DNA from 3 places in the Idiomarina sp. 29L genome. Region 2 is predicted to be linked to each of the others. Evidence: predicted binding sites of a transcription regulator. Region 2 holds the regulator's gene; each other region holds the start of a gene.
What was found. The regulator LexA, encoded in region 2, represses DNA repair genes until DNA is damaged. The targets are predictions, from matches to a motif close to TACTGTATNNNNATACAGTA.

Region 1 (10,926 bases), on a different contig from region 2:
CTAATGCCTGAGTAAACTCACGAAATGACAAAGACAGTAGCTGATTGGCCAGCTCAGGTAGTCTAAATAGTCCCGGCTGTAATTGTTGGTTTAGCTCTGCAAAGAGTTTGTTTAAGGGTTGATTTTGATGAGCCGACTGCCAATTGGCGACCAAAGTGTGTTTGATATCCCGGAAGCGACGATGAGCGAACTTTAATAGCAATGCCCGTTTCATTAAATGTGACATTAAAGGCAGTTGCCCTTCGGATAGCCCGGTAGTATGAATGACAATACCCTGTTGAGTGGGGTAGATATTAAAATGCAACCCGGCAACTTCCGCGTCGTAGAGGTCATCGTTTAGCGCATCAATGATAAGCTCTGACCAAAGCCTTGCTATAGCAAAATAATAGGCTGAGCTAGTGACAGCTGGTAGCTTAAGGGCCAAGTAAATATGACCTTTTGGCACTCTAAATTCGTTATCTTGTAGGTGCCAAAGCTCCATTAAGTCTGAACTTGAAAGGCACGTGGGCAACGCATTTTCTGATTCCAGGGGTTGAGGGTGTAGCCGGTCGTTTATAAAGCGGTTACGTTTAGGCAACATGGCGTTGAAGTCACAGGGGAACCGAGTGAAAAGGTCTAACTGAGACTCGGTGAGCTTTGTTACGCTGTATTCGGTATCGTAAATGGGAGCCTTTTGGTTCGTTTCGACATCTGGCGAGATTAAGGTAATGCGGCTATGCGCTGGCGTCATGAGGGCTAAAAGCTTCGCTGCGTAATCATGATCGAGCCCATCCATTCGGTAATCACCGTAAATGATATCGGCTTTGCTGTAGTGGAAGGCGTTAATACTTAACTGACTAACTAATTCACCAACAGGAGTTGGCTCCTGATACAAAAAGCTCAGCTCTGATGTGACTTTCCTCTCTTGATAACGCCAGTCCTCAATTCCGTCGGTATTGATTTTGCCTAAGTAGGCGAAAACCCACTGGAGTATCGTCGTTATATTTTTGCGACCCGACTCCGTTAGCTGAATATTAACATTAAAGTCTTTAAAGTTACTGCCGCTAATACCGCCGCCGGCTGACAAAGAGTTTATCCAGCCTTTGTCACGTAAGCAGTTAAATAAACTGCCGGGCCCCTCGTACCCAACTATATGGGCGATAAAGCTGGTGGTCTTATTTCGGTAGTCTTGATCTATGCCCGGCAATGGAAAGGTGAGAATTAGGCGGTAGGCTTTTTTTAACGGTCTCACCTGCAAAAACAGTCCTTTTTGCTCGGCGGTATAAAGCGGAGCTTTAATCGATAGTTTGGGCTTTTTGTGGTTTTGTATGTCAGCAAAAAGCGTTTGAATGATATCCGCTAGCTTAGTTAATGATTGCGGTCCGGCAACCACCAATTGCATTTGATTGGCACTATAGTGGTCTTGATAAAACTGAATTAACTTTTGTTGTAAGGTGCCGTGTTTATCATCTTTTAATGTGTTCAGGTTTCCGACAGAGAATTGGGAAAAAGGATGGTCTTGATTCGCCGTGACTTTATGAACCTGGTAAAGCCGACGTAGTTCATCTTTTTGCTTTAACCGAAACTCTGACTCGATTGATTGTTTTTCTTTTTGCACCCACTCATTAGAAAATAAAGGCTCTTTTAATATTGATGCGAAGCGTTCTAAAGCGGTTTCCAGAGCGTTGGCGTTGCAGTCAAAATGAAAATTCGTGAACTCTGTACCTGTCCAGGCGTTATGCTGGCCGCCATGTGCACTAAGAAAGTCATTGAATGAACTTGGTTCTGGGTAAGACTGGCTGCCCATAAAAAACATGTGTTCTAAAAAATGAGCGAGGCCTTGAGTATGAGGTGGATCATCAAAGTGGCCTGCGTTTACGGCCATTGATGCAGCAGCCTTGGAACTGTCAGGACAATGGACTAGCAGCACTTTAAGTTGGTTTTCTAAAACCAAGTGCTGATAGTCACGTTTGTCACTGGGACTTCGGACAACACGGACGAGCTCATCAGGCGTTGAGGAGTTCGCCATAATGCTCCTTAGTTCATGTTAGGGCTTATTACTGATCAAGAGGCTGATCAAACTGTTCTGACTTTGCAAAATCACCGCTTAAATCACTTAGCCGCTCGTTATTAAAAGTTAATATGAGTTCTTTACGGTATATTTTGCCTTCGTTCGGATTCATGTTGTAGAGGTAAACCCAACGGTCTGAGTCAAAACTGTTTTCAGCAACCGGCTTACCCAACACATAAATAACCTGCTCTTCGGTCATGCCGACACGAAGTTTATCAACATCGTCCTGCTCAAGGTAATTGCCTTGAGGAATATCGATTCTGTAAACCATACTATCAAGCATGGAGCAGCCGCCTAAGCTCAGGAGTGCGGCGATACAAACTGCAAATTTGGTCATGAAGTACCTATTGTTCTTTATTGTCACTGTATTCGACTTTTGACGATGATAAACAAAGCAGCCCCTGAACACCAGCACAGTCAGCGACTAACTTGCTAAAAGTTCTTTTGCGTTTGCTTTTGCCATATCGGTAACGCTATCTCCGCCTAATAAGCGAGCAAGCTCTGTCACCCGCTCGTTATGACTGAGAGCAGTTACCGTCGTTTCTGTTTCATCATTGTCACTGTATTTACTGACCTGGAACTGATTATCAGCTTTTGCAGCAACCTGTGGTAAGTGAGTGACGCAAATAACTTGAGCGGTTTTTCCAAGCTCACGTAGCATCTTGCCAACAATAGCCGCAGTTGGGCCGCTTACACCAACATCAACTTCATCGAACATCATAGTTGGCACTGACTTCTGGGTTGCTGTCATGACCTGTATGGCAAGACTAATACGCGAAAGTTCACCGCCCGATGCAACTTTACTGAGAGACTGCAGTGGCTGGCCTGGGTTGGTTGTCACTTCAAATTGAATATCATCAGTACCCAGACGGGATGCCTTTTTAGCCGAGTCATGCTCGACATCAATAATGAATCGACCGTGAGGCATGTTGAGCTCATGCATTGACTGTGTAATTTTCTGGCTCAACTCATCAGCTGCTTTTTGACGACTGGAAGAAAGTTTCTGCGCCAATGCACGGTAATCAGTTTCAGCTTGCTGGCGATCGGCATCAAGCTGTTCAAGGTTTTTATCAGCATTAACAATGTTATCGAGTTCGGCATTCAGTTTTTGGTGATGTTGCCACAAATCAGCAGCGGCAACCTGATGCTTTTTGGCTAAGCTAATGGCTTTACTGAGGCGCTCTTCAACAATGTCCAGCTCAGCAGGATCGAGCTCTAGTTCATCCTGATAATGTCTCAGTTCGAGTGCGGCTTCCTCAATATGTACTTTGGCCTGTTCCAATAACTGGCAAACCGGCTTTAGGTGCTCATCGATATCCGCTGCTTCTTCCAATCGTTGATTCGCTGAAGAAACCAGCCCTGTTGCATTGTTATGCTCGCCCTCGTAAAGCGCACTGAGTGAAAAGGCACTGGCTTCCATTAAGTATTTACTGTGACTTAACTTTTTATGGCGTAGTTCCAGTTCTTCAAATTCGCCTTCAGTAATCGCAAAGTCATTCAGTTCTTCCACCTGATATTCAAGTAATTGTCGTTGCGCCTCCAGTTCATCTTGTTGCTGAATATAATGCTTGTACTCCTTTTCAAGCTCGAACCATTGGCGGTACTGCGCTGCAACCGCTGACAGCAAATCAGTGTGTCTTGCGTAGTTATCGAGCAGCTCTAATTGATGGTCTTCTTTTAATAATAATTGGTGTTCATGCTGCCCGTGGATATTAACTAATAGGGGAGCCAGCAGTTTTTGTTGGTTTAGCGCAACCGGGGTACCGTTTATCCAGGCTTTTGAGCGACCATCGCGCTGAATGACACGTCGTAAAATACACTCTTCTTCCGAATCGAAGTCATTTTGATTAAGCCACTGGGCGGCAGGACTGTTTGAATCAACCGTAAAAACTGCGCTAATTTCTGCTTTGTCCTGACCTGGCCGGACCCAGTTAGCGTCAGCTCTGGCACCTAAACATAAGCTTAAAGCATCTAAGGCAATGGATTTACCAGCCCCGGTTTCGCCCGTGATGGCAGTCATGCCTTTTGCGAAATCGATATCTAAAGACTTTACGACAGCAAAATTGCGGATGTGTAACTGAGCTAACATAAATGCACCTTATAGACGTGTACGTTCAGAGTACTGTTGATTTGTACAGTTTATACAGTATTTATACAGTACTATTTTTTTATTGCAAGCTCAGTTTGCTTATCACGACTAAAATAGTCGGCTGCCCCAGCCGAGTTTGTTACGCAGTACGTGGTAATAGTTATGGTCGACGGGGTGAATCATTTTTAACGCATGATCATGTTTTTTAAGAACAATATCATCGCCTGGATGCACTGCCATCCGTACGTGGCCATCGCAGCTAATTTGCAATAAATCATTGTCGTAGGCCGCACGCAGCCGTATATGACTCTCTCCGTCGACAACAATAGGGCGGCTACTCAATGTATGCGGAAACATAGGCACCAACGTCATTGCGTTGAGGTTCGGGTGCAGAATAGGGCCGCCACCGGACAGTGAGTAGGCCGTGGAACCTGTAGGGGTGGCGCAAATTAACCCGTCGGAACGCTGACTAAAGACAAAGTGGTCGTCAATATACAGCTCAAACTCTATCATGTGTGCGACTTTGTCAGAGTGCAGAACAATTTCGTTAATGGCACGCCCTGCACCAGCCGGAGACCCGTTGCTAATCACTTCAGCGGAAAGTAGAAAACGTTTCTCAACATGGTATTCGCCTTCTAAAACGTTAAGCAAGTGGGTCATTACTTCGTCAGGGTCTAGGTCAGTCAGAAAGCCTAAATTGCCCCGGTTCACACCAATAACTCCTATGTCGTATTCGCACAGGGCTCTGGCTGCTCCTAACATATTACCGTCGCCGCCGACGACAACCGCAATATCCGCCCATTCACCTAATTCAGAAAGGCCCATGGTTTTTATTTTACCGGACTCGAGCAGCTTCTGAGGTAACTGTTCAGCGGTGCGGGATTCAAGTGCTATGTCATAGCCACGTTCGTTTAATGCCGTCGTCACCGTTTCTAAAGTGAGTTGTGTGCCGCGGTCATTGACCTTACCTAGTAAGCCAATTCTTTGAAATGCGCTCATAATGACAGTTCCTGTGGTTTAGGCTGTTAACGCTAATATCAGGTGGAAAATTTATCAAGTCATAGAAAGCCCCTTGAAAGTAAAAAACTTGCCCCCATTAACTTGGCAACCTCAATTTAAACCCGACTGAAGAGAGTCAAATATGGCGGATAAGAAAGACCAACAGACTGAACAGAATGTTGACCAGACGGTTGAGCAACAGCAAGCAGAGCAGCAGGCTGCGCAAGCGGCAGAAGACGCGTTGCAACAGGATGCTGCTGCAGCTGAAGCTGAAACAGCAGGCACATCAGCCGATCAAACTGACAAAATTGCAGAGCTTGAGCTCGCTCTGAGTAAAGCTGAAGCTCAGGTAAAAGAGCAGCGCGACTCAGTGCTTCGTACACAGGCGGAAATGGAAAATGTAAGACGCCGTGCCAGTCAGGACGTTGAAAAAGCTCATAAGTTTGCTTTGGAAAAATTCGCTAATGAGTTGCTTACTTCGGTGGACAACTTAGAGAGAGCGCTGCAACTGGCTGATCAGCATGACGAATCAAGCCGCAACTTTATTGAAGGGATTGAGCTGACTTATAAAAGCCTTACCTCAACATTAGAAAAGTTCGGTGTAAAAGCAGTGGGTGAAGAGGGCGAAGCCTTTAACCCTGATTTACATCAGGCAATGTCGATGCAAGAGTCAAGCGAGCATTCAAATAACACCATTATGGCAGTGATGCAAAAAGGCTATGAGTTAAATGGCCGCTTGCTACGTCCGGCAATGGTTATGGTTGCGCGTAATTCAGACTCAGGTGTTGATACGAAAGCATAAAGATTAATCAAATATCCTGTCACAGGGTGTTGAAATCGAAATAGAGAGCCCCCAAATAAGGGGTAACGAAACAAATTTCATGAATCTGGAGTTGGAGACGAATCATGGGCAAAACAATTGGTATTGACTTAGGTACAACAAACTCTTGTGTTGCTGTACTGGACGGCGGTAAAGCACGCGTTATTGAAAACGGCGAAGGCGACCGCACAACCCCGTCAGTGGTTGCATTCACTGACGATGGCGAAATTTTGGTGGGTTCACCGGCGAAACGTCAGGCTGTCACTAACCCGAACAAAACCTTGTTCGCAATTAAACGTTTGATTGGTCGTCGTTTCCAAGACGATGAAGTACAGCGTGACATTGGCATTATGCCTTACAAAATTGTAAAAGCTGACAATGGCGACGCTTGGGTAGAAGTGGATGGCGATAAAAAGGCACCACCACAAATTTCTGCAGAAGTTCTGAAGAAAATGAAGAAAACTGCAGAAGAGTTCCTGGGCGAGAAAGTAACAGACGCAGTTATTACTGTTCCTGCATACTTTAACGATGCTCAGCGTCAGGCAACTAAAGACGCGGGTAAAATCGCCGGCTTGGAAGTTAAACGTATCATTAACGAACCAACCGCTGCTGCCTTAGCTTACGGTATGGATAAGAAGTCTGGCGACAATGTTATTGCTGTCTATGACTTAGGTGGTGGTACCTTCGATATCTCTATCATTGAAATTGATGAAGTTGAAGGCGAGCACACGTTCGAAGTATTAGCGACTAATGGTGATACGCACTTAGGTGGTGAGGACTTTGATAATCGCTTAATCAACTACTTGGTTGAGCAGTTTGAAAAAGACCAAGGCATCGACCTGCGTAAAGATCCTTTAGCGATGCAGCGCTTAAAAGAAGCGGCAGAGAAAGCGAAAATCGAACTGTCATCTGCGCAGCAGACTGAAGTGAACCTGCCTTACATCACGGCAGATAACACTGGTCCTAAACATATGGCTATTAAAGTGACTCGTGCGAAACTTGAGTCGCTGGTTGAAGACTTAATTAAGAAGTCGCTTGAGCCGGTTAAGCAGGCACTGGCTGATGCTGACCTGTCAGTAAGCGATATCAACGACATTATTATGGTCGGTGGCCAAACGCGTATGCCTAAAGTGAGTGCGGCAGTGACTGACTTCTTTGGTAAAGAGCCACGTCGTGACGTGAACCCAGATGAAGCGGTAGCGATGGGTGCTGCAGTTCAAGGCGGCGTTCTTTCTGGTGATGTGAAAGACGTACTGTTACTGGACGTATGTCCGCTGTCACTTGGGATTGAAACCATGGGCGGCGTAATGACTAAGCTGATTGAGAAGAACACCACGATTCCGACGAAAGAATCGCAAACCTTCTCAACGGCGGAAGACAATCAGTCTGCGGTAACTATCCATGTTATTCAGGGTGAACGTAAGCGCTCAGCCGATAACAAGTCATTGGGTCAGTTTAACTTGGAAGGTATCCGCCCGGCAGCGCGTGGTGTACCGCAAATCGAAGTGACGTTTGACATTGATGCGGATGGTATCCTGCACGTATCGGCGAAAGACAAAGACACTGGTAAAGAGCAGAAGATCACCATTAAAGCGTCTTCTGGTCTGGATGAGTCTGAAGTCGAAAAAATGGTGAAAGACGCAGAAGCTCACGCTGAAGAAGACAAGAAGTTTGAAGAGATGGTGCAGGCGCGTAACCAAGCTGACGGCTTAGTTCATGCAACTCGTAACCAGCTGAAAGAAGTGGGTGACGCCCTGTCTCAGGAAGACAAGGATGCTATCGAGAAAGCGTGTGAAGAGCTTGAGCAGGCAGCTAAAGATGGCGATAAAGAAGCCATTGATGCGAAGTCTCAAGCGTTGATGGAAGCGTCTCAAAAACTGATGGAAGCTGCTCAACAACAGCAAGCTCAGCAAGGCGCTGAAGGTGCAGCTGGCGGCGAACAGTCTTCGTCAAAAGCGGATGATGACGTTGTTGATGCTGAATTTGAAGAAGTCAAAGACGACGACAAGAAGTAAGCAGTAAGGCAACTTCGCTAATCAACACGGGTGTTGCCGCAAGGTAATACCCGTGTATTCGTATCAGAGTAGGACAGAAGACGTAACATTATGGCGACACAAGATTTCTATCAAATTCTTGGGGTCTCAAAAGACGCCAGCGACCGTGATATTAAGAAGGCATACAAACGTATGGCGATGAAGTATCACCCGGATCGCACGAAAGGCGATAAAGACCTTGAATTAAAATTTAAAGAGATAAAACAAGCCTACGAGGTCTTATCTGACCCGCAGAAGCGCCAGATGTATGACCAATATGGGCACGAAGCCTTCGAACAGGCACGTCAGGGCGGTGGCGGCCCGGGCGCCGGCGGATTTGGCGGTGGTGCCGATTTTGCTGATATTTTTGGTGATGTATTCGGTGATATTTTTGGTGGTGGTAGACGCCAACAAGCACGTGCACAACGTGGTGCGGATTTACGCTACAACCTGGATATGTCGTTGGAAGAAGCGGTGCGAGGTAAAACCGTAGAGCTGAAAATTCCTACCTTGGTGGAATGCGAAGACTGTGACGGTAGCGGTGCCAAGAAAGGCAGCAAGCCTCAAACCTGTGGTCACTGTCATGGTGCTGGTCAGATCCAAATGCGCCAGGGCTTTTTTGCGGTTCAACAAACCTGCCCGCAATGTCGGGGCACAGGTAAAATTATTAGTGACCCATGCCGTACTTGTCATGGACAGGGTCGCAAAGAAGAAACTAAGACCTTGTCAGTGAAAATTCCAGCAGGTGTGGATACTGGCGACCGTATTCGCTTAGCCAATGAAGGTGAAGCGGGTGAGCACGGCGCGCCGGCAGGGGATTTATATGTTCAAGTGCATGTCCGCGAACATCCAATTTTCTCTCGCGACGGTAACAACCTTTACTGCGAAGTACCGGTCAGCTTTACCAAAGCTGCGTTAGGCGGAGAAATAGAAGTGCCGACCCTGGACGGTAAAGTGAAGCTGAAGGTGCCTAAAGAAACGCAAACCGGTAAACATTTCCGTATGCGTGGCAAGGGCGTTAAGTCAGTTCGAACAGGGGCTGTCGGTGACCTTATCTGTAAGGTGGTGATTGAAACACCAGTGAACTTGTCTTCGAAACAGCGTGAAATGCTCGAAGAGCTGGAAGAGTCTATGGGAACCGGTGATGAAGCGGCAAAGTTCAGACCTAAGGAAAAAGGTTTTTTTGACGGCGTAAAGCAATTTTTTGATGACTTACGTGGATAAATTAGCTATCACTATAAGGTGTTAGTTAATGAACGGAGGCAGCAAATGCAGTTAAAAACAGCTTTGTTAGGCATTACCGCAGCAGTGACTTTGGCCAGTTGCGCGCAATCACCAACTGGCCGCTCACAATTGCAGTTATATTCGAGCAGTGAGCTGAACAAAATGGGCGCTGCCTCCTATGAAGAAATGCGAAAAGAAGGGAAGATCAATAAGGATGAGCAGATCAACGCATATGTACGTTGTGTAACAGATGCGTTGGTTGATACTTTACCTAACGAGTACTCTGAGAAAGAGTGGGAAGTGACGGTATTTGATGAGCCTACGGTTAATGCTTTCGCTTTGCCCGGCGGTTATATCGGTGTATACAACGGCCTTTTGGAAACGGCCGAAAATCAACATCAGTTAGCCGCAGTGATTGGCCATGAAATCGGTCACGTTATTGCTGAGCACAGTAATGAACGTATTTCCAGTAATATGCTGGTCGGCCTTGGTCTGCAGATTGGCGGCGTTATTGCAAACAGCCAGCTTGATAGCAAAGAAGCGGGTTTGCTCATGGCGGCACTGGGTATTGGCGCGCAAGTGGGGGTTCTTTTACCGTATTCGAGAACGCATGAATCTGAGTCTGACGAGCTGGGTCTTGAATATATGGCTGATGCGGGGTTTCAGCTCGACCAGGCCCCTGAATTATGGCGCAATATGAAAGCCGCTTCAGGCGGTTCTGCACCACCAGAATTATTGTCTACTCACCCGAATCCGGATACTCGTATTCGGGACTTAGAAGCGCAAATACCCTCGCTTCAAAGCCGGTATCAGCAAGCGGTTGCTGCAGGAAATACACCTAACTGTCAACGACCTGCATCGCTTGATAAAGTCTCCAAGTAAATTCTTCTTTTATTCAGTATATAAAGCGCGGCTTGTTTTAGCCGCGCTTTTTTGTTTAAACGGTTATAAGGTATATCAACCGGTTCTTTCCCTTTAAACAGTGAGTCACTAATCTATCGCCCATTTATCCGACTAACGGGCAGTAGTATGTTAAAAGTGTGGTTTGCAATTCCATTTTGGCAGCGTGTTTTAGGCGCGTTTGTTGGGGGTATGCTGATTGGAGGATTGGCGCCAGACGTCGGTATAGCGCTTAAGCCACTTGGCGATCTGTTCATAAAAGCCATAAAGATGCTGGTGGCGCCGTTAATTTTTTGCGCCATTGTCAGCGCCATTACTGACCTAAACGATGGCAAAAAATTAGGACGACTGGGTGTAAAAACCATTGGTTTATTCATGTTCACAGCGGTTATTGCCAGTGCAATAGGTTTGACACTGGCGACCGTTATCGACATTACCCCCGAAACAGTTTTGACCCCAACTGAACAAAATGAAAAAAACATTCCGAGTGTGTCAGACGTTTTTCTCAACTTTGTTCCTGATAACCCATTTGCGGCGCTGACAGAAGGTAATGTTTTGCAAATAGTGGTTTTTGCGGCGCTGGTTGGTATTGCGATCCAACGGTTAAGTCAAAAGGCAGAGCCGTTGCGTAAAACGATCAAGTCGGGCGCCGAAGTTATGTATGAAATTACCCGCATGGTTTTGCAGTTAACGCCTGTTGGTGTCTTTGGTCTGATGGCTTGGGTTATTGGTGAATATGGTTTTTCAACGTTGCTGCCGCTGGCTAAGTTTGTTGGTGTTATTTACTTGGCATGCCTTATTCATATTGTGG
Region 2 (10,926 bases):
CCACGCCCCTATTAAACGGGGCGCTTTTCTTACAGTACGTAAACCACTACAAATAAGCATAACCAAACCACGTCAACAAAATGCCAGTACCAGCTGGTGGCCTGGAATGCGAAGTGATTGTCTGGCGTAAAGTGCCCCTTCAGTACTCGCAGGAACATAATAATGAGCATGACGGTACCTAACGTCACGTGCAAACCGTGGAAGCCGGTAAGCATGTAGAAGGTATTACCGTAAATGCCTGAGTCCAGTGTTAAACCCAACTCTTCGTAGGCATGTATGTATTCCGCACCTTGCAAATACAGGAATATCATACCGAGGATAATGGTTACGCCGAGCATTGCGGTTAGCTGCTTGCGTTTACCTTGCTCAAGCCCTGTGTGTGCAAAGTGACAGGTTACCGAACTGACTAACAGTATAATAGTGTTGATAGCCGGCAAGCCGTACCAACCCATAGCCTGTGTCTCAGTTCCGCCCGGGGTGTTCACTAATGGCCAATGTGCGACAAACTCGGGCCAGAGTACTTCATTGGTCATGGCGTTGTTACTGTCGCCGCCTAACCACTGAACCGCAATAACGCGGGCATAAAACAAGGCACCAAAGAAGGCGGCGAAGAACATAACCTCAGAGAAAATAAACCAGCTCATGCCTTGTTTGTAAGAAACGCCTAACTGGTCGCTGTACAAACCTTTCATGGACTCGTTAATTTGATCGCGGAACCAGCCAAATAGCATAACCGCCATAACAATAAGGCCGGCAATAAGTACTGTGCTGCCGTAGCCGTCTTGTTCTTTCGACATATCAATAACGGTGTGGCCTGCGCCCCACGCAATAAGTCCCAGGCCAACCGCGCCGACTATCGGCCAAGGGCTGGAAGCAGGAACATAATAACTTTGTTGTTCTGCCATAACGTCTTTCCTTATTCTGTTTTTAATAACTGAGCCATTTGCTCAGCGGACGTATTGGCTGTCATATCGTACAGCGTGTATGACAGGGTAAAGGTTGTAATGTGGTCTGGAATGTCCGGGTCGACATAAAATTGCATCGGCATTTCGGTATCTGAGTTAGCTGCCAGCGGCTGCTGATTAAAGCAGAAGCATTCCACTTTATTCAAATAGAGAGAGGCCTCAGCCGGCGCTACAGATGGAATTGCCTGGGCAACCATATCGGACTCGGTTGGGTTTGCTGCCAGGAAATTAACGACTTTGGTTTCGCCTGGATGAACACGAACCTCTTTTACTGACGGCTCGAATTTCCAGGGAATGCCTTTAGCATTACGCGTAAGGAATTGAACCTTGATAGTACGTGATTCGTCTACCTCGACCATTTCATAAGTCGCAGCTTCATTACTGGTACGGCCGTTGAAGCCAGTCACTTCACAGAACACGTCATACAACGGCACCAGCGCGAACCCAAACGCAAACATCCCAGCGACTGTCAGTAACAGTCGCTTAACCAGAATGCTGTTATTCGGACGTTCTTCAGACATAGGTCCTAATCCACTTTCGGTGGTTTTTCAAAGGTGTGATACGGAGCCGGAGAAGGTACTGTCCATTCCAGGCCTTCCGCGCCTTCCCACGGCTTAGCTTCTGCTTTTTCGCCGCCTTTCACACATTTGATTACTACCCACAAGAAAATCAGCTGCGACAGACCGAACGCAAAACCACCAATACTGGTAATTTGGTTCACATCCGCAAACTGAGTCGCATAGTCAGGAATACGACGAGGCATACCGGCCAGTCCCGCAAAATGCATTGGGAAGAACAGTACGTTCACTGAAATGACCGACGCCCAAAAATGGGTTTTCGCCAATGTCGAGTCGTACATGTGACCTGTCCACTTAGGTAGCCAGTAATAAGCTGCCGCCATAATCGAGAAAATCGCACCGGACACCAATACATAGTGGAAGTGTGCAACCACAAAATAGGTATCGTGATACTGGAAATCAACAGGTGTAATTGCCAGCATTAGCCCAGAGAACCCGCCGATGGTGAAGAGAATGACGAAGGCCAGTGCGAACAGCATAGGCGTTTCGAACGTCATCGAGCCTTTCCACATGGTGGCGACCCAGTTAAAGACTTTCACCCCGGTTGGCACTGCTATGAGCATGGTGCAGTACATAAAGAACAGCTCAGCGAAGACCGGCATGCCTGTTGTAAACATGTGGTGAGCCCACACCAGGAACGACAGTAATGCAATGGCCGCGGTTGCGTACACCATCGAGGAGTAGCCAAACAGCCGTTTTCGGGTAAATGCAGGAATAATGGCTGAGATAATACCGAAGGACGGCAGAATCATAATGTAGACTTCAGGATGCCCGAAGAACCAGAAAATGTGCTGGAACATAACAGGGTCACCGCCGCCTGCGGCATCAAAGAAGCTGGTACCGAAGTACTTATCGGTCAATACCATGGTGACTGCCCCTGCCAAGACCGGCATCACAGCAATTAGCAAGAATGCGGTAATTAACCAAGTCCAAACAAACAGCGGCATTTTCATGTAATTCATGCCTGGCGCGCGCATGTTCATTATGGTCACAATGACGTTAATAGCACCCATAATGGATGAAATACCCATAATGTGAACCGAAAATACGAACAGTGCGGTAGAGTCTGAACTGTAAGTGGTTGAAAGCGGTGCGTAGAATGTCCAACCGAAGGCAGGACCGCCACCTTCCATAAACAAAGAGCCCAGCAGAATAATGAAAGCAAATGGAAGAATCCAGAAGCTCCAGTTATTCATACGGGGCAATGCCATATCCGGTGCCCCAATCATCATGGGGATCATCCAGTTAGCCAAGCCGGTAAAGGCAGGCATGACGGCACCAAAGACCATGATTAGACCGTGTACCGTGGTCATTTGGTTAAAGAACTGGGGTTCAATTAACTGAAGACCCGGTTGGAATAGCTCTGCGCGGATAACCATTGCCATGGCGCCGCCAGTTAAAAACATAATAAAACTGAACCATAAGTACATTGAACCAATGTCTTTATGGTTGGTTGTAAATAGCCAGCGACCAATACCAGACGGCTTATGATCGTGGTGTGCGTCGTGATGTGTTGCTTCGACTGCTGTGCTCATCACCGTCTCCTTATTGATTCATGACTTCGTTGATATCGGCTGCCTGTACCAGGTCGCCGGTGTCGTTACCCCAGGCATTACGCTCGTAGGTGATAACCGCGGCGAGCTCTTGCATGCTTAACTGTTGTCCGAATGCCTGCATGGCCGTTCCGGATACACCATTAACAACAATGTCGATGTGTTTTGATTTCGCTTCAGGGTCAACGGCAACGCCACTTCCCGCGAGTGCAGGGAATACACCGTTAACACCTTGACCGTTAGGTTGGTGACAAGCTGCACAGGTACTGTTATATACTTTTTCACCCAAATCCATGAGCTCTTCTTTCGACATTTCCATAGAGAGTAGCTCTTGTTCTCGCTGACGAGCGGCCTCTTGTTTAGCTTCAATGTCGGTTATCCATTTTTCGTATTCGGCCGGCTCTTTTGCAATAACCACAACCGGCATGAAACCGTGATCTTTACCACAAAGCTCAGCGCACTGGCCGCGATAAATCCCGGGTTCATCGACTTTGGTCCAAGTCTCGTTAATAAAGCCAGGATTAGCGTCCTTTTTAACGGCAAAGTCAGGTACCCACCAACTATGAATAACGTCGTCCGAAGTCACTAGGAAACGAACTTTTCTGTCGGTAGGAATAACCAATGGACGATCAACTTCCAGAAGGTAGTTTTCGCTTTTAGTGAACTTATTATTGATCTGCTCTTGCTGTGTCGCTAAGCGGCTGAAAAACTCAACGTCATTCTCGAAATACTTGTAGTGCCACTTCCACTGAGAACCTGTTACCTGGATGGTGACATCGGCTTCTGAGGTGTCTTCCATAGCAATAAGTGTTGTCGTTGCCGGAATAGCCATACCTACAAGAATAAGGAGTGGAATAATGGTCCAGGCAATTTCAACTTTTACGTTCTCGTGGAAATTCGCTGGTTTGGGGTTTTTCGATTTGCGATGGCGAATCATCGAAATGAACATTAAACCGAACACAACCACACCAATAGCACAACAGATATAAAATATCGTCATGTGCAGGTCGTAAACTCGGTTACTGACTTCGGTAACACCTTTGGTCAGGTTGAGTTGATTTTCCGCGCTAGCAGGTAAGCTCAACATAGCCAATAGTGCCCACAGAGGCTTCATTTTCACGTGACTTCTCCTCTTATTCTTCAATGAGACCGAAAGACTAATTCCGATCAAAATTCGAAGAACAAAGAGGTAAGCAGAAAAAGGAACAGCATCTCCCCAGAAATCACTTTCTCCACAGACTCTTTGTTATAATTATCGTTGTTATAATATTTTTATAGTCGGGTAGTACATTTATTAACTAATTTACAAAGAAAGATCCAGATCAAATCAAACAAATGGTTAATAAATGAGCGGATCTGTTAAAAAAAGGCTGCCGAAGCAGCCTATCAAGGAAGAAACACACTAACGAGGATTTAGTGGAGGTGGGATGTTAGTGTGTTTTTATCAAACAGGAAGTATTGAGTGTGACTTAACTTACTGGCCATTTTGGCGCGCTGCCAAGTGCGGCTTGACACAGAGTCAAGGTAGGCAATAACCATGCTGCTGTTTCCGGCCAGCAATGCTTGCTCTAATGCCCATTCGCAACGCTCCGCAGAATGGCTGCGTAACCAACGAATTTGGTGCTCCGCAACGCCTGATTCAATAAGTTCAGCAATGACATTTTTGTCCCCACCGATAACAGTGACCCACTCACTTGGCTTTTGTTGTAAAGCATTTTGAACAGCGGGTGATAATGCGTCCGATTCTGTCGATTCCGTATGAGCTTCCGGCTCAAATTTAATATCCGTAGGTGCAGCTTTCCACAAACCAGGGTGGTGTAATTTCGTGTTTTGTTGAGTCTTCATAATGCAGCTCCGTTTCTGATAACACCAACCGCCAGACCTTCAATAGCGAATACTTGTGACGCTAAGTCTACGGTGATGGTGGAGAAATCTGGGTTTTCCGGATGTAATAAGACAGTGCGTCCTTTGCGCTCAAAGCGCTTTACCGTCACTTCGTCTTCTACCCGAGCAACAATGACTTGGCCGTTTCTCGCTTGCTCCGTTTTATGCACAGCGAGTAGATCGCCGTCGAGAATGCCGATGTCTCTCATGCTCATGCCGTTTACTTTTAGTAAAAAGCTGGCGGCAGGCTGGAATAATGATTCGTCGACTTTGTAATGCCCTTCAACATGCTGTTCAGCCAGCAATGGCTCACCGGCAGCGACCTGACCAATCAGTGGCAGCCCTTCAGCGATATCAAAGTCGTCACCAACTAACCGAATACCACGCGACATGCCCGGCATAATTTCGATAACACCTTTACGCGCCAATGCCTTTAAATGCTCTTCTGCTGCGTTGGCAGAACGAAAGCCAAGCTTCGACGCGATTTCCGCGCGCGTTGGTGGCATACCGGTCGCGTGCAGGTTGTCTTTAATCAGCTCTAATATTTCAGACTGTCTCGGTGTTAAAGGGCGCATATTCGAACCTGTGTTTATGTACAGTGATACTGTGAGTATATACAGGTATTTTCATTTCGCAAGTCATTTCATCAACGACTTTTATTTTTTAAGTTGGTATCCTATAGCTCTGTTTAAAACAGAGGTCGATGTATGAGCAAAAAAAGCCCTTTTTATGCGGTGTTGAAGTATCCATTACGCTGGCTAACACGGTTCGAAGAAATTTGGGACGGCGATGAAACCGATCACAACAGCACGGTACAAAAGCCGGTGGCTTACGTTATGCGCTCGACATCTTCAGCGGATCTTTCCATATTGCAGCGTGCGGCGAAAAAGCGCGGCCTGCCTGATCCGCTCGAGCCACTTGAAGTGAATGGCAAGGAATACAGTCGGGTCATGTACCTGGAAGAGTTTGCCAATGAAACTTCTGAAGAGGCCGTGAAGGAATTTCATCAATTATTAAAGCTGCATAAAGACGATACTAAGCTCGATTTGCAGCTGATACCTGCCGGTGTGTTCTGGGGACGTCAGGCGGGTCAGGAAGCGACAGCCGGTAAAGCCATGACAGGCGACCTCGACAATCCGGGGGCGCTTCGTAAATTCTGGTTGGTACTCTTCTCAGGTCGTCATGTGTTACTGCGTTTATCACGTAGTGTCAGTCTTGGAAAAATGGCGCATGACTACGGCGCTGATATGCGCATAGCCCATAAATTGGCGCGTGTTGCCCGCGTTCACTTTGTTCGTATGCGCCATGCGGTTGCCGGACCGAAGTTGAGTCATCGCAAAGAGCTCATGGCGCAGTTAATTAACACACCAGCGCTTAAAAAGGCCGTGGCAGACGAAGCGAAAGGTAAGAAAATAAGTGAAGAAGAGGCTCGCAAGAAAGCACTTTCTTACATCGATGAAATTGCCGCCAATTACAGCTCAACGCTGGTACGCCTGCTGGACCGCTTTATGACCTGGATGTGGAATCGCATTTATAACGGGATCCATGTAAAAGGCGGGGAGCGCATACGTCGTTTGGCCCAACAAGGGCACGAAATTATTTATGTGCCGTGCCACCGTAGTCACATGGACTACTTACTACTGAGTTATGTCATTTATAAAGAAGGCCTGGTACCACCGCACATCGCCGCCGGTGTTAATCTGAATTTCTTCCCGGTTGGCGGTATCTTCCGCCGTGGTGGCGCATTCTTTATACGCCGCAGCTTCCGCGGCAACAAGCTTTATTCTGCCGTATTCCGTGAGTACTTGTGCTGGCTATTCCAAAAAGGTTACCCCGTCGAATACTTTAGCGAAGGTGGACGCTCACGAACAGGCCGCTTACTGCCACCGAAAACTGGCATGCTGGCGATGACTGTGCAAGGAATGCTGCGCGACCAGCAACGTCCGGTATCGCTAGTCCCAGTTTACCTGGGCTATGAACACATTATGGAAGTCGCTACTTACCTGAAAGAGCTCAAAGGTAAGGACAAAGAAAAGGAATCGGTTTTCCAAATTCTGAAAACGATTACCAAGCTACGTAATTTCGGTCAGGGCTTTGTCACCTTTGGCCAGCCTATCGACTTGAAGCACACGCTCGATTGCAACGCGCCGGACTGGCATAAGTCAGTGACCCGGGGCGCCGAGGAGCCATTAAGACCGAACTGGTTAACGCCAGTGGTCAATGGGTTGGCCGAACGTGTGATGCAGGGTATTAATGATTCGGCAGCGGCAAACAGCGTGAACTTAACCGCTTTGGCATTACTCAGCTCCGAACACCATGCCTTGACCAAAGAAGAGCTTTTAGCGCAGTTGGATGTGTATTTGGGCGTGTTGAAAGAAGTGCCGTACAGTAAAGACATCAGTGTGCCTAAAGAGACGTCGGAAGAGTTATGGCAACAGGCCTTGCGCACCGACAAATTTAAAGTTGAATCGGACACTATGGGCGAAGTTATTTCGCTTGAACGTATGTCGGCTATAGCCATGACGTACTATCGTAACAACATACTGCACATGATGGTGGTGCCAGGCATGGTTGCCTCTATTATTATGGCGAAAAAGCGTGTGTCCGTTGGTGAAATCGTTGAGCGAACGCAAGCTATTTACCCTATGTTGAAAGCAGAGCTTTACCTGAGCCATTCAAAGGATGATATTCCGTTATGGGTGGAAGCGCTATGTGAAGAGCTGGCTCGTCAGCAGTTAATCACCCGTGACGGCAGCGACTGCGTCATTGCAAAGCGCGAAAGCGCCGAATGGTACCGCCTGCGTCTGCTGGCGAACAGTGCCAGTGAAACCCTGCAGCGTTATTGTATTGTGCTAGAACTTTTACAACAGGCACAACCAATAATGCGAGCAGAGCTTGAGAAACAGTCCATTACTCTGGCAGAGCGATTGAGCGCCATTCATGGCATCGACGCGCCGGAATTTTATGATAAGAAAGTCATGGCGACACTCATTGCCAGCTTGAAGCAGCAGGGGCTTGTTGAGATCGACGACGATGGTCAACAAATTGCTGCAGAGCCCGTTGGCGCGCTAAGCGACCAAGTCGATGAACTGATTGACGGACCTGTTCTGCAAACCATCAGACAATCGGTGCAGCAGTTCGTCAATCAGCCGAGTGAATAGCGTTTCGTTTAAACTTAGTACCAGTAATGTAATGCCAGGCCTATAGCGAAAACCATACCGACGTAGTGGTTGTGCAAAAAGGCCTGGAAGCATTTCATTGGTTCGCGGTGGCGTATCATCCACTGCTGATACATAAACAATAGGACACTTACGCCAAGCGCTGTCCAGGCTATCCAGTCAGCGGTAAGTATATAAAGCACCCATGCCAATAAACCGATGACCACCAACTGCAGTAAGGCAATAATCAACTTGTCGAAGCGGCCAAATAAAATAGCCGTACTTTGCAGACCAATTTTCAAGTCGTCTTCTCGGTCGGCCATAGCGTATTCGGTGTCGTAAGCGACGGTCCAGATGATATTGGCAATAAACAGCAGTGCGGCGATAAACCATTCGTTCGATTCAAGCGCCGTAAATGCCATGAGTATGCCGAAACTAAAAGCAACGCCTAACACCACCTGCGGCAAATGCGTCCAGCGTTTGCAGAACGGGTATAACGCTGCAACGCCGGCCGCGAGGAAACTCAGCATAACGGTATTGGTATTGAGCTGAAGCACTAACCCAAAAGCGATAGCGAGCAAAATAAAGAAGCCAATAATCGCTTCCGTTGCGGATATTTTCCCCGCTGGAATGGGGCGCTGTTTAGTTCGTCTGACATGACCGTCGAAGTTACGATCAGCAAAGTCATTGATTACGCAGCCGGCGGAACGCATAACAAAGGTACCCAGCAGAAATATCACCACAATTTTCAATGGCGGATTACCGGTTCCGGCAATAAGCAACGCCCATATTGTTGGCCACGCCAACAAATAAGTTCCGATAGGGCGGTCAGCCCGCATTAACTGCCAAAATGCCTGAAGTTTTTGTGCTATCACTTTGTTACCTCTAGCGAACCTTCATAAATGGGTGACGACGTTAAAAATATCTCGCTGACTAACAGTTGCTCCCCTGCGGTCGAGAATATTCGGCGGCGACCTAATAAGGGTTTCGAATGGTTAAACCACTGCTGGTTCAGTTTGCCTATAACATGGGACTCCGTCACAGTCGCTATTTCAATCGGTCCTGAGGTTAAGTCGTCTCGTTGAAATAACGAGTCGCCCAGTGAACGGTTACCCAGTTCCGAAAGTTGCAACTGCTCGTTGTTTTCAGCGCTTTTCGCGAAAATACTGCGAGCAAATACCCAGGGTTTATTGTCACAGTATAGCAGCACCTCGCGCACCACTGCCGGCTGACTCTGCTTTAAGCGACGGCACTCTTCGTCATGAGGTAGCATTTCCTGTTGCCCTAATAAACGAACCTCGAAATGCTCGCAATTATTCTTCAGGCGCTGAGTTAAAGAGCCCTCGAAGCACAGCCAGTCATGCTGTGTCGGGGTGAGTTTGACCTTGTCAGGAGACTGCCATTTAAGCGGTTCACTGACAGGAAATGTTGGTGCTGGGTATAACTCTGTTGTCATTTGTATTGGCGTTATCAAGCTCTATCGCTATGATAGCAAAGAGGAAACAATTGAACAGCGAAAGCTGGGTGGCTATATGAAACTGATTCGGACGTTAGGTTTAATTTTAACAATGTGCTTGCTGAGTACCGGCGCAAATGCTCAAAGTGACGTTGCGTACTACGGCTTTGAACCTGACATAACAACCAATTATTTAAAAGAAGGTAATGATTACCGCCTTGGCTTTGTGCGGGTGGCTGTGGAAGTCATGGTTCCCGACCCAAGTTATGTGAGTGTGGTGGAGCATCATGCGCCGCTGTTAAGAAATGAATTTATCAGTATTTTGAGCACAGCAACAGAACGGCAGGTGCGCACCATGACCGGGCGCGACCAACTGCGACTCAAATGCCTTGAGCGCGCCAAAGAGCTGATGACTCAGGAAACCGGTAACCCGGTCATTAAAGAAGTCATTTTCACTAAGTATATTTATCAGTAACGAATTTTAGGTGTGGGATTCAGCGCCCGCACCACAAAACCCGCTAAACAACCTGACAGCAGTCCGGCTAAATGCGCTTCGTTAGCCACATTGACCCAAAGCACACCGGTATAACCCAGTGCCAGCCAAAGCAGCATAAAGACAATGAGCCCCGGCGGCAGATACAGCGGTGTCGCCCGGCGGAAGCTATACACCCAACAGAAGCCAAGCAAACCATAAACCACACCCGACATACCGCCAAAGTTTGGACCATTCATGAGGTACTGAATAACATTCGCGGTAATACCGGAGAATAAGAACAATGCCAGCAGCCAAGACGTGCCGAGCGTCTTTTCAATACGACCGCCCAGGTACCACCACCAAAAAATATTGAACACAATATGAAGCAGTGTGAAATGCATAAAGACCGGGGTGACAAAGCGCCAGGGCTGGTTAAAGGGCAGAGCGTTAAAGAACCGGCTAATTTTTAAAGTTTCGAGCGTTGCTTCCGGCCACATATTTAAAACAATGAAAATCAACACCGACAGCGCAGCAACAACGCGGGTTAGCCAGCCGCTTTGTGCCAGTAACGACAAAGAAATAGGCGCTGAGCGACGAGAAAAGCGAGAGGTGCTTTGTGCCGATGACGACTGTTGTGTTGGAGCCTGGTCCAGTAACTCCGGGTTTGCCTTACATTGTTGAACTAAGTCCTTGGCGAGCGCCTCGTAGCTGCTTTGGTGCAACCACAGTTCCAGCTGTTCGCCTTTTTCCGTGACACTCACCGGTATGCCGTGCTGACGCAGATATTGGTAAAGCTTTCGCATCCATTCCGGGTCTTTACTGCTCAGCAATCGGCGCATGGTTTATTCCTTGTTAAC
Region 3 (10,926 bases), on a different contig from region 2:
GTTTTCTTCCAGCAACAGTCGCAGTGCTTTATCGCCGCCCGAAAAGTAATCGCCAACAGGTGATAACAACACATAAAGCATGGAAGAATGTGTTGGAGAGGCGGCTTTGCCAATTGCGGCTTCGGTGCCAATATGGGTTGGACGGATGTACATAGAGCCTGGTGGCGCAGGTACTTCGTCACTAAAGTGTTTAACGACATCGACAATCATTTTCTCAAGCATGGATTCGTCGAATGCGGGTAACGAGAGTAGCTCACTGCTCTGCTGCATGCGCTTCACGTTGCGATCCATACGAAAAATATTAATGGAACCATCGTCGTGTCGAAACGCTTTCAGCCCTTCAAAACAGGTGCTGGCGTAATGTAAAACGTGAGCCCCCGGGTGTAATTGAATGGCGTCGGAGGAAACCAGTTCAGGCGTACTCCAATTTGAGTTTTCAAACGTCGCCAACGTCATTTGCGGCATAAATACAGAGCCAAAAGCGGCCATAGATTAATCCTGCTTGAGTAAAAAAGTTGCGCAGTAATATACCATAATTTTTAACAATTGGATGACACCGAAGAGACAGAGGAGATGTCCGCTTGTTTCAAAATCGCGGGTAATAATTTATCCTAAATAAGGTTCAACAAAGGTTTTCATGTATGTATTCACCTTCAGAAAGAGATAACCGTCCTCGATGATTAATATTTCTCAGCGCGTTGAAATTGCGGAAAGCGAAATAGAGTGGCAATTTATTCGCTCCAGTGGAGCTGGTGGACAAAATGTTAATAAAGTGGCTACCGCCGCACAGCTCATTTTTGATATCCAGGCGTCATCGCTGCCTGACTTTTATAAACAACGACTGCTTAAAAAGCATGATCACCGTATTACTCAAAGTGGCAAAGTGATTATTAAAAGTCAGGAAACACGTAGTCAGGCAAGGAACAGAGAGTTGGCTTTAGAGCAGCTGACTGAACTCATTCGCAGTGTTTCTAAAGTGCAGAAAAAACGTATTCCAACTAAGCCAACTCGCGCTGCTAAAGAGAAGCGCTTGAATAATAAGAAGCAGCACGGCCAGAAAAAAGTGCTTCGCAAAAAGGAATTTTAACCACCAGTATCTCTCGTCTCACCTGAGCACGATATTCGGGCACATTCCAGTATAAGTTCCTTTAATTCGCATTGGCTGCAGTAGTCGCAGCAACGAATGTCACTTGCGACAACTCGCTTTTCTAACAGCAGATGTTTCAACTGCTCTTTGCTCATGGACAGTTGCAAACGTTCAGGTTTGTTCCTGCGCATGGTTTAGCTCCTCAAGTTGCTGAGTGTAGTGTCCAACACAGCGAGAGTGCTGACACCCGGTAATCAATAGCTGGCAGCAGTAGCGGCACAATTCATTAATTTGCATGGAGTCCGTATTGGTGCGCCATTGTTGAAGTTGCCGGTTTGCGCTCTCTTGTCTTTCCTGAGCGAGAAGCGGCTTATTAATCCGAATATAAACAGCGATGAGTAAAATCGACGCCGTCGTGTAGGTTTGTATTGCATTGGCTGTCAAAGCGACTTCTTCTGCGGCGCAACGTGCATCTTCAATTGCTTCTGACAGCACTGAAGTGACACTGCAATAGTTCTTCTGTTGTAGGTACTGGGTGGCTTTTTGCAGGTTTTCCTGACTGCTAAAGTAACCAGTGTAGGCATTTTTCATTTGTATCACTTTTCCTTTTGGTCGTTGCTGAAAACAAGTTAACGCAAATGATAACTGTTCGCAATAATGTTTTTTGTAAAGAGTCTTTCCAACGATCAAAAGTGGCTTTTCCTGCGTAATACAGATTAGAGATAAATCTTGAGGTTACTATGAAACACTATAAACAGAATGATTTAGCCCAAATGAAAGAAAGGGAACGTGCCCGGTTTGTGAACTGTCTTTCTGGCTTTAAGAGTGCCAATGTTATAGGTACACGCGATAGGCGTCAGCAGGATAACCTGGCTATTGTGAGTTCGGTTGTGCACCTTGGAAGCAACCCGCCGTTTCTTGGCTTTGTTATGCGTCCACAGTCAGTGACACGGCACACCTGGGAGAATATTGAGGAAAGTGGTGTGTATACTATTAATCATGTTGGCGAGAGCTTTTTTAAACAAGCCCATCAAACGTCAGCGCGCTATCCCAGAGAGCAGTCCGAGTTTGACGCTTGTGACTTGACCCCTGAGTTTATGGATGGGTTCCATGCACCTTATGTCGCTGAAAGTTCTTTGCGTATTGGTATGCAGTTGGTTGAAATTATTCCGATACAACACAACGACACGGCGCTTATCGTTGGCGAAGTGCGTTGGGTAGATGTGCAGGAGGATGCAGTGCAAAGTGATGGCTATATCGACATTGAAGGTCTGGGTACTATGACTATTTCCGGACTAGATGGTTATCACTCGACCTCTCGCGCAGCGCGTTTGTCGTACGCAAAGCCCGACAAAGAGTTGCGCGAATTGCACATCAACGGCGAGACTAAAGGCTAATAATATCGGGCGCTTTACGGCTGTGTTCTTTAGTGATCCAGAATAGCAATAAGCCTGCGAGGGACAAACCGCAGCCGACCCAACCGGTACCTTGCCAGCTCAGTGGTGAAACAATAGCTAAACCACCGAGCCAGGCGCCTAAGGCGTTGGCCGCGTTAAATGCGGAGTGATTCAGCGATGCGGCTAAGGTTTGTGCTTCTCCCGCTACATCCATAAGGCGAACCTGAAGCGCGGGAACCAAAGCCGCTGCACTGCCAAGTAGAAGGACCATTGGCATAACGCTCCAAATGCTTTCTAGCGTAAAGGGGAAAATACCTAGTACAACTGCTGACCAAATAAGTGAGCCACCAATCGTTAACTTAAGGCTTCGGTCCGCTGCCCAACCGCCGACTAAACTCCCTGCTAACGAGCCGATACCGTAGATAAGCAATGCAATAGGTATCCAGTGAGGGGCCAGTCCGGTAGCGTTAATCAAGGTGGGGGCTATGTAGCTTAAAACCGCAAACATGCCGCCAAAACCGATGGCGCCAATTGCCAGGGTTAGCCAAACCTGAGGATTCTGCAAGGCTTTCATTTCACCTCGGGCGGAGGTTTTTTGTTCGTTTGGATGTTGTGGAACCACAAGTGCAATCATAACCAGTGCAACTAAACCTAATGCACCAACAGTGTGGTAGACCGTACGCCAGTCGATGAGCTGCCCGAGCCATGTTGCTAGAGGGTTACCAACCAAAATGGCGATGGTAAGACCCATCATAACCATAGTGACAGCCATACCACGCTGGTTTCGGCGCACCATATCGGCAGCGACCAAACAGGCTATGCCAAAGTAAGCCCCATGCGGCAGACCAGTTAGAAATCGTAAAATTTGCAGCAAAAAGTAATTATCGGCCGATGCGCTGGCAAAATTACCAATAGCGAAAACGAACAACAGTATGAGTAGCATCGGTTTACGAGGAAAGCGCGCAAAGAGGATAGTAATAAGTGGCGCACCGATAACAACACCTAAAGCGTAAAGACTGATTAAGTGCCCGGTTGTACGCGTGTCAGTATTAAAATCGGTAGCGACGTCAGGCAGCAAACCCATAATCACGAACTCACCGATACCAATAGCAAAACTGCCAATGGCCATGGCAAATATAGCCAGTCGAACTTGTGCTTTGGAGAACTGAGTCATGGGGCTGGCTGTATTCCTGTACTTATCGTCTTTGTTAAGAGTGCGCAGTTTAGCGAATGTGGCAGCTATTGCAATTACTTGCTTTATACTGTACAAATAACCAGTATCTGTAAACCTCAGCAAAGGACACAACCATGGCTGTAGTAACCCAATACGTAGTGATTCGCGATGGAGCCGAAAAAATGACATTTACCTCGAAAGCCGAAGCTGATGCACACGATAAAATGTTGGATATGGCAGAGGCGCTAACGCCCTTAATTGAAAGCAGCGAGCTTTTTACTGACGACAAGCAGCTTGAAGATATGGCGATGTTTTTAGCGAAAGAACGAGAAAATGTTTTAATTGCTCTCGGCGCCAAGAAACCGAAAAAGCCGAAAGCAGAAAAAACACCGGCAGAGAAAGTAGATAATAAAGCGGGTAATAAAGAGGCGACCAAGGCAGCATAGCTTTGGTGCATGAGAAGACTTTGGTAGTATAGCTATCTCTCTTTAAAAGACGTAATGAATAGGATCAGGCTATGACGCAAGAAACGATTTACCACATTGGTACTCCAGGTAAACCATGGGGTGCGGAAGAAAAAGCGCAATGGTTAGCGGAGCAAACTCAAAAGCGTTCATACTTTGATGATGTTGTTAGCAAAATAGAGACATTTAAAGACGACTTTGACGTTGAACAATATGGCGAGTTGGCTTACGAAAGCGCTACTTACCCGTTATTCGCGGTGAAAACTAAGAGTTGGGACAGTAATAAACCGACGGTATTAGTCACTGGTGGTGTACACGGCTACGAAACAAGTGGTGTTCACGGTGCGTTGCGTTTTATAGAAACCCAAGCCAATAGCTATGCAGAGCACTTTAACGTTGTTGTTGCACCGTGTTTAAGTCCGTGGGGTTATGAAACCATTAACCGATGGAACCCGGCCGCTATTGATCCTAATCGTTCGTTTGTTGCTGAATCACCGGCTGGCGAGTGCGCTCATATTATGAAGTACGTCGCGGATTTAGGCGTAGATATTCTGGCGCACATTGACTTGCATGAAACCACAGATACTGACAACAGTGAGTTTCGTCCGGCAAAAGCCGCAATGGATGGTACCGTGAATACTAATTGGAATATCCCTGACGGCTTCTATTTGGTCGGTAATGCCGAAAAGCCTTACCCGGAATTCCAAAAGGCCGTACTGGACTCTGTCGAGAAAGTCACACACATAGCGGACGCTGACGATGAAAATAAACTGATTGGCGAAGACATTGCGCAGCGAGGTGTTATTTTACTGCCAACGTCTAAGCTGGGACTTTGCATTAGCTTCAGTAAAGCAGAGTACGCCACAACCACAGAAGTTTACCCCGACAGCCCCAAAGCAACGCCTGAGCAGTGTATTGAAGCCCAGGTCGCTGCAGTAACTGGCGGACTGGATTTTTTGAAGTAAAACCCAGCCGACAGTGAAGTGGCTAGCGTCGTGTCGCCGGGCGGTTTTGTCTCGGCGCACGGCGCGAGTTATTTGGCCGGCTACCTCTGGGCTTTTGGATAGGCTCAGGTTTTATGCTCGGATCGGGCTCAAAACCCGGAACCACTTCTTTCGGTATCTCATTCTTGGTCAGCTTTTCAATGTCGCGTAGCAACTTATGTTCGTCAACGCAGACCAAAGAAGCGGCTTCGCCTTCGCTGCCGGCACGGCCGGTACGTCCAATGCGATGCACATAGTCTTCAGCAACTTGTGGTAGTTCAAAATTTATTACATGTGGTAATTCGTCGATATCAATACCGCGTGCAGCAATATCGGTTGCGACTAAAACACGTAACTTCCCTGCTTTAAACTGCGCTAAAGCTTTGGTTCTGGCGCCTTGGCTCTTATTGCCGTGAATAGCCATTGCTGGTAAACCGTCGTCGCTAAGTTGAGTCGCCAAACGATTAGCCCCGTGCTTGGTTCGGGTAAAGACTAATACTTGTCGCCAGTTTCTGCTGCCAATTAGATAGCTTAGTAACTCACGTTTGCGTTTCTTATCAACCGGATAAACGCGCTGCTCGATTGTATCAGCAGTGGCATTTTGGCGAGCAACTTCCACCAGTTTAGGTTGGTGCATAAACTGTTGAGCTAATGCTTTTATTTCTTTTGAGAATGTCGCAGAGAACAGCAGCGTCTGGCGCTCTTCAGGAATTAATTTCATAACTTTTTTAATGTCATGAATAAAACCCATGTCCAGCATGCGGTCTGCTTCATCAAGAATAAGCACATCGATGTTGCTTAAATCAACCGTGCCCTGACGGCTATGGTCAAGCAAGCGTCCGGGGGTTGCTACTAAAATGTCGACACCTCGACGTAACGCATTAATTTGTGGGTTGATACCAACGCCACCAAAAATGACCAATGATTTAAGGCCTGTGTATTTTGCGTAGGTGTTGAGGTTATCCTCAACCTGAGCCGCTAACTCACGTGTCGGTGTTAATATTAACGCTCGAATAACAGGCTTACCTTCTGTCTTCGTCGAAGACAAGTTATGCAATAAAGGAAGCGTAAATCCTGCTGTTTTCCCGGTTCCGGTTTGCGCTGCTGCCAGTAAGTCATGACCTTTCATTACGGTCGGAATGGCTTGCTCTTGAATCGGGGTAGGGGTGGTGTAACCGCATTCATTTACGGCTCGTAAGATATTGTCGTTCAGTCCTAGTGACTGAAACGAGTTCTGATTTTGTTCTGTGGACATGAAGCTCCGGGAATTGTTTTAAGTAGGTGTCACAGTTGCTGTGACTTTCCCTGCACTATACCACATTCTCAGTAACTCGGATTCAGTAATTCAACTTGATCTGAGTCAAAGTCTACCCTCGGAGAATCTATTCTCAACGGCTTTTGGGCGATTTTGCTTAAAGCTTCAACAGAACTGTTATATATTAGTTATCTTAGTTAAAAAGTTATTTTAGTTAAAAACATTCGCTTTAAAGGGCTGTGCTGTAACGGAGAATGCTCATGGAAGTAAAACAAGCCTTTACCGATTTTCTCGAGATTATTCCTGATGGTGCAGTCGTTATAAACACTGAAGGGTTAATTGTCGCTGTGAATCAAGCAGCAGCGGCAATGTTTGGTTATTCGTCGTCTTCAATGTTGGAAATGCCGTTAAATAGCTTATTGCCTAAAGAGTTCCGGGAAAAGCATGATGAACACCTGGTCAAGTTTTTTAAACACCCAGGGCGGCGTTCAATGGGGAATGGCCTAATCTTTCCTGCCGTTCGCCGTGATGGTTCTAAGTTTTACGTTGATATTATGCTGAACCAGATGGAAATTGATGGTGAATTGTTCGGTATTGCGATCGCTCGTGATTACACGCTGCTTAAAAAAGCGGAAGATAAAATTCGTTTGGAACTGGAGTTTGAAAAACGTCAGGCATTGACGGATCATTTAACCGGCATAATGAACCGAAGAGCGTTTACAGCGCAGTTGACCGATGAAATTACGCAGTTGGAGCAGCATGGAACGCCGTTCGCAGTCAGCTTTATTGATCTTGATGACTTTAAAGAAATTAACGACGAGTATGGTCACCAGTACGGTGATGAAGTCCTACAAAAGATTGCTGAACTTATTCGTTTGCACAGTCGGCATACCGATTATGTCGCTCGCATTGGCGGAGACGAATTTGCGACCATTCATCCGATGATTGCTGCAAGTGACGCAGAGCAAATGATGCAACGCTTAAGAGCTGAATTAGTTAGCGGAATAGGGCATGCAAAGTTGCCAGTAACCTTGTCTATTGGTTTATGCCAATGTGACAAACCGTCAGAGCATTACACCGTTGAAAACATTATGGCACGCGCAGATCGAGCCATGTACCAGGCGAAAAAAGAAGGTAAGAATGCCGTTGTTCTGACCGGTTAGCTTCTCTTGCGTTAAGTCGTGTAATTTTGTTTGATTATTGACCATGGTCTGGCCTAGAGTAGCTTTAGGCTATGTAAGGAGAGAGCATGGGCGTTTTCACATCTTACCTGAGAATTATTTTGCTGATTCTGGGCGTACTGGCTGGTATTCAATTACCGGGCTTTGTTGATCAATACGGCAAAAGCCTTAATGCTCATCTAATAGAGTCAGAAAAAAGCCTTGATGCATTCAGAGACGAAGCAGAGAAGTTTTTCGATGGTGATATCGAACAGCTCATTGCTCACTATGAGGCCAGTGACGATATCGTCTTCCGGGAAGGCGGGCAAAGCATTAGCGTTATATACACACGCCACCAGCTATTACTCAGTGCGTTGAATGAATTTAATGAAAGTGCCTGGAACGCTTATACTCAGGCTTTTATTTCTCCTGTACCAGACATACAACAGGAAGTCAGAAGCGACTTTTCTTACACTGTTAAGCTGAACCCGGGCGCTATCCTATTTGGCTTGGTTTGCGGCTTAGTGCTGGCTATTGTTGGTGAATTATTTATTCGTTTGTTGGCGCGCCCCTTTCGACGATCGCAGCACAATTAAGTCCACTCGGCATGGTCCCGTAATTCAAACCACCATTGGACGCTAAGCGGCTTTTGCAAAAGGCGTCAGCAACATCATTTGTGGAATGTTGCAGTAATAGTGCCCCCTGCAAGCCTACCGCCATTTTGTCCGCAATAGTCCTTGCCTGATATTGCAGAGTGCTTATATCACTAAATTTAGATTTTAAGCTACGCACAAAGGTATCAAAGTGTCGATCAGCTCCCTGAGCCTTCTCTAATTCAGTAAAGTATGCATCGAGAACCTCCGGCTGTTTTTCAATTGCGCGCAAAATATCAAGGCACTGAACATTGCCGCTGCCTTCCCATATCGCATTTACAGGTGACTCCCGGAATAAACGCGGCATAATATGGTTTTCCATAACACCGCTGCCGCCAATGACTTCCATCGCCTCGTAGGCATGGTTCGGTGTACGCTTGCAAATCCAGTATTTGCCAACGGGTGTGGCAATGCGGGACAACAGCTTTTCGTGCTCGTTGTTCTGGTTGTCCATTGCTCGGGCAATGCGCATGGTGTATGTCGTAGCTGCTTCACTTTCTATTGCCAGGTCAGCCAGCAAGTTTTGCATGAGCGGTTGTTCGCTTAACCGGGCACCGAAAGCTTCCCGATTCGATGCGTGATGGATGGCTTGAGCCACAGCTTGGCGCATGCCGGACGACGAACCAATCATGCAGTCGTAGCGAGTGGTCGCAACCATTTCAATAATAGTGCGAACGCCGCGACCCTCTTCACCGACCATCCAACCTAGCGCGCCACGTAACTCGGTTTCACTGGATGCATTGGCGGCATTGCCCATTTTTTGTTTCAACTGTTGTATTTGTAGCGGGTTTTTAGAGCCATCGGGGCGCCAACGGGGGACTAAAAAGCACGATAAACCGTTTGTCGTCTGTGCGAGCACAAGAAAAGCGTCACACATAGGTGCTGAAACAAACCATTTGTGCCCGATGAGCTCATAGGCTTCCCCTGAACCTTCTTGACTAATGGCGTAAGCCCGAGTCGAGTTTCTACGCACGTCAGACCCACCTTGCTTTTCGGTCATTGCCATGCCAATTGTTACCGCGCTTTTTTCGGTATGGGGGCGGTTGCTCGGGTCATAAACGCGGGCTGTGATTTTTGGCGCCCACTCTTTCAGTAAACTGGGCTGGTGACGCAGCGCCGGAACGGCTGCAAAGGTCATGGTAATGGGACAGCCGTGCGCCGCTTCGACTTGGGTATGCAGATAATATTTTGCCGCTCGAGCCACATGAGCCCCCGGTTTAGGGTCGCTCCAGGGACTGGCATGCAACCCATGCTCAATGGCGGTTGTCATTAACTGATGATAACTGGGGTGAAAGTCGACCTGATCAATACGATGTCCATAGCGATCGTGAGTTCTCAGCTCCGGCGGATATTTGTTTGCCTGAAACCCAAGCTCAATACTGTCACGTTGACCGGCCAGCGCACCAAAAGCAATAAGATCAGAGTAGGCCCAGCTGGCTCCCTCTCGTTCAACCGCCGCCTGAAGCGCCTTGTCAGCTAAATAGAGATTATAGTTTTCTAAAGGCTCCGGCTGGTTTTCAACTTCATGCGTGCTGGCCATGAACTCATCGGCTTTTGGGTATTGTTGCGTCATGTTTCACTCCTTATTAACTTTGAGTGAAGCAAGATAAATTAGCCCCGTCAATAGACTAAAGGTTGCCTTTTGAGTGTTTTTTTATAACAGTTAGAGACATAATAAAAAAATAATAAGACGGTTTATATTGCGCCAAATAATTATAAGAACATTACTGTTAGCGCTTGCCTGGATAATTTTGTGGCGTGTTGCAGGAATAATGGAATACGCTCCGCACGCCAGTATTTGGTTTCCGCCAGCGGGGCTGACGTTCGCTGCATTTCTGGTCATGAGCTGGCGAGCCTTTCCCGCAATACTACTTGGCAGTATCGTAACAACGTTATGGGTATCTGATTTATACGGTGACCAAACACCGGTCAAGGATTTACTCGTGACTGGTCTGATTTTTGGATTTGCGCATACGGTGCCTTATTTCTTAGGGGCGTGGTTATTGCGCTCCAAACTACTTCGCTTAGGCAGCCACGGTTTGTCTAGCACCATTATGACGTTTTTAGGTATTGCTGCACTGTCGTCATTTTGCGCGGCGTGGTTGGGTACTGAGGTCATGATCTCCGGTAATTTGCTTCAAGCTGAGGCGCTTTGGTACACCTGGCTGCCTTGGTGGATAGGTGACTTGAGCGGCGTTATTGTGCTCACGCCTATTTTCATTGCGTTGGTGAGTTGGCGCTACCCACAAATAGAACGCTGGCTAGGCGGCTTAAAGTTTACCGAAGGTGGGGGCAGTTGGTCGTCCTTTTCTACAAAGTTGCTAATTATTGTCATTATGCTGGCAGTTTGCTTAATCATTTCTATGTTTTCCAGCTATGAAGAGGCTGCCTTTCTGGTCTTCTTTTTAATTTTACCTTTGCTTTGGGTTTCCTATACCGAGTCGCCATTAAAAACCGCTATAGCACTTGCTGTCTTTAGTACCATTACGGCCTTTTCTATTGGTCTATTGGGGTTAATGGACTACGCAATTGTGTATCAGTTTGCGGTCACTGTTATAGCGTCAACGGCTTGGTTTGGATTAACGGTTCCGGCGCTAGTCGCACATAATCAATACTTGACGCATCAAGTATCGCAAGACGGTTTAACAAGCGCGGCCTCTCGTGAACACTTTATGCAACAAGCGGACTTACTACTGAAAATGGCTCGGCGACGTAACAAACCTATTTCAGTCATTATGTTTGATCTCGATAAG

Region 1: the regulator LexA is predicted to act here: its motif matches at 4,171-4,190, upstream of recN (DNA repair protein RecN).
Region 3: the regulator LexA is predicted to act here: its motif matches at 3,745-3,764, upstream of EST55_RS09340 (YebG family protein).

What each region holds. Positions count from the first base shown of each region.
Region 1 is NZ_SDJS01000001.1:206,633-217,558, forward strand. It holds gene EST55_RS00945 (insulinase family protein) at 1-2,008, opposite strand, end outside; gene bamE (outer membrane protein assembly factor BamE) at 2,037-2,387, opposite strand; gene recN (DNA repair protein RecN) at 2,475-4,139, opposite strand; gene nadK (NAD(+) kinase) at 4,248-5,138, opposite strand; gene grpE (nucleotide exchange factor GrpE) at 5,281-5,940, shown strand; gene dnaK (molecular chaperone DnaK) at 6,045-7,973, shown strand; gene dnaJ (molecular chaperone DnaJ) at 8,064-9,215, shown strand; gene EST55_RS00980 (M48 family metallopeptidase) at 9,261-10,097, shown strand; gene EST55_RS00985 (dicarboxylate/amino acid:cation symporter) at 10,245-10,926, shown strand, end outside.
Region 2 is NZ_SDJS01000002.1:469,839-480,764, reverse strand. It holds gene EST55_RS05940 (DUF2909 domain-containing protein) at 1-15, shown strand, start outside; gene EST55_RS05935 (cytochrome c oxidase subunit 3) at 30-905, opposite strand; gene EST55_RS05930 (cytochrome c oxidase assembly protein) at 917-1,486, opposite strand; gene ctaD (cytochrome c oxidase subunit I) at 1,492-3,078, opposite strand; gene coxB (cytochrome c oxidase subunit II) at 3,089-4,210, opposite strand; gene EST55_RS05915 (SOS-response cell division inhibitor) at 4,510-4,941, opposite strand; gene lexA (transcriptional repressor LexA) at 4,938-5,555, opposite strand; gene plsB (glycerol-3-phosphate 1-O-acyltransferase PlsB) at 5,688-8,141, shown strand; gene ubiA (4-hydroxybenzoate octaprenyltransferase) at 8,156-9,013, opposite strand; gene EST55_RS05895 (chorismate lyase) at 9,010-9,594, opposite strand; gene EST55_RS05890 (flagellar basal body-associated protein FliL) at 9,671-10,069, shown strand; gene EST55_RS05885 (rhomboid family intramembrane serine protease) at 10,063-10,908, opposite strand; gene glpE (thiosulfate sulfurtransferase GlpE) at 10,912-10,926, opposite strand, start outside.
Region 3 is NZ_SDJS01000004.1:61,000-71,925, reverse strand. It holds gene EST55_RS09370 (branched-chain amino acid aminotransferase) at 1-489, opposite strand, end outside; gene arfB (alternative ribosome rescue aminoacyl-tRNA hydrolase ArfB) at 677-1,087, shown strand; gene EST55_RS09360 (hypothetical protein) at 1,084-1,278, opposite strand; gene EST55_RS09355 (hypothetical protein) at 1,259-1,678, opposite strand; gene EST55_RS09350 (flavin reductase family protein) at 1,828-2,484, shown strand; gene EST55_RS09345 (MFS transporter) at 2,474-3,658, opposite strand; gene EST55_RS09340 (YebG family protein) at 3,793-4,104, shown strand; gene EST55_RS09335 (M14 family metallocarboxypeptidase) at 4,176-5,087, shown strand; gene EST55_RS09330 (DEAD/DEAH box helicase) at 5,110-6,360, opposite strand; gene EST55_RS09325 (sensor domain-containing diguanylate cyclase) at 6,621-7,523, shown strand; gene EST55_RS09320 (DUF2937 family protein) at 7,610-8,116, shown strand; gene EST55_RS09315 (isovaleryl-CoA dehydrogenase) at 8,070-9,746, opposite strand; gene EST55_RS09310 (diguanylate cyclase) at 9,874-10,926, shown strand, end outside.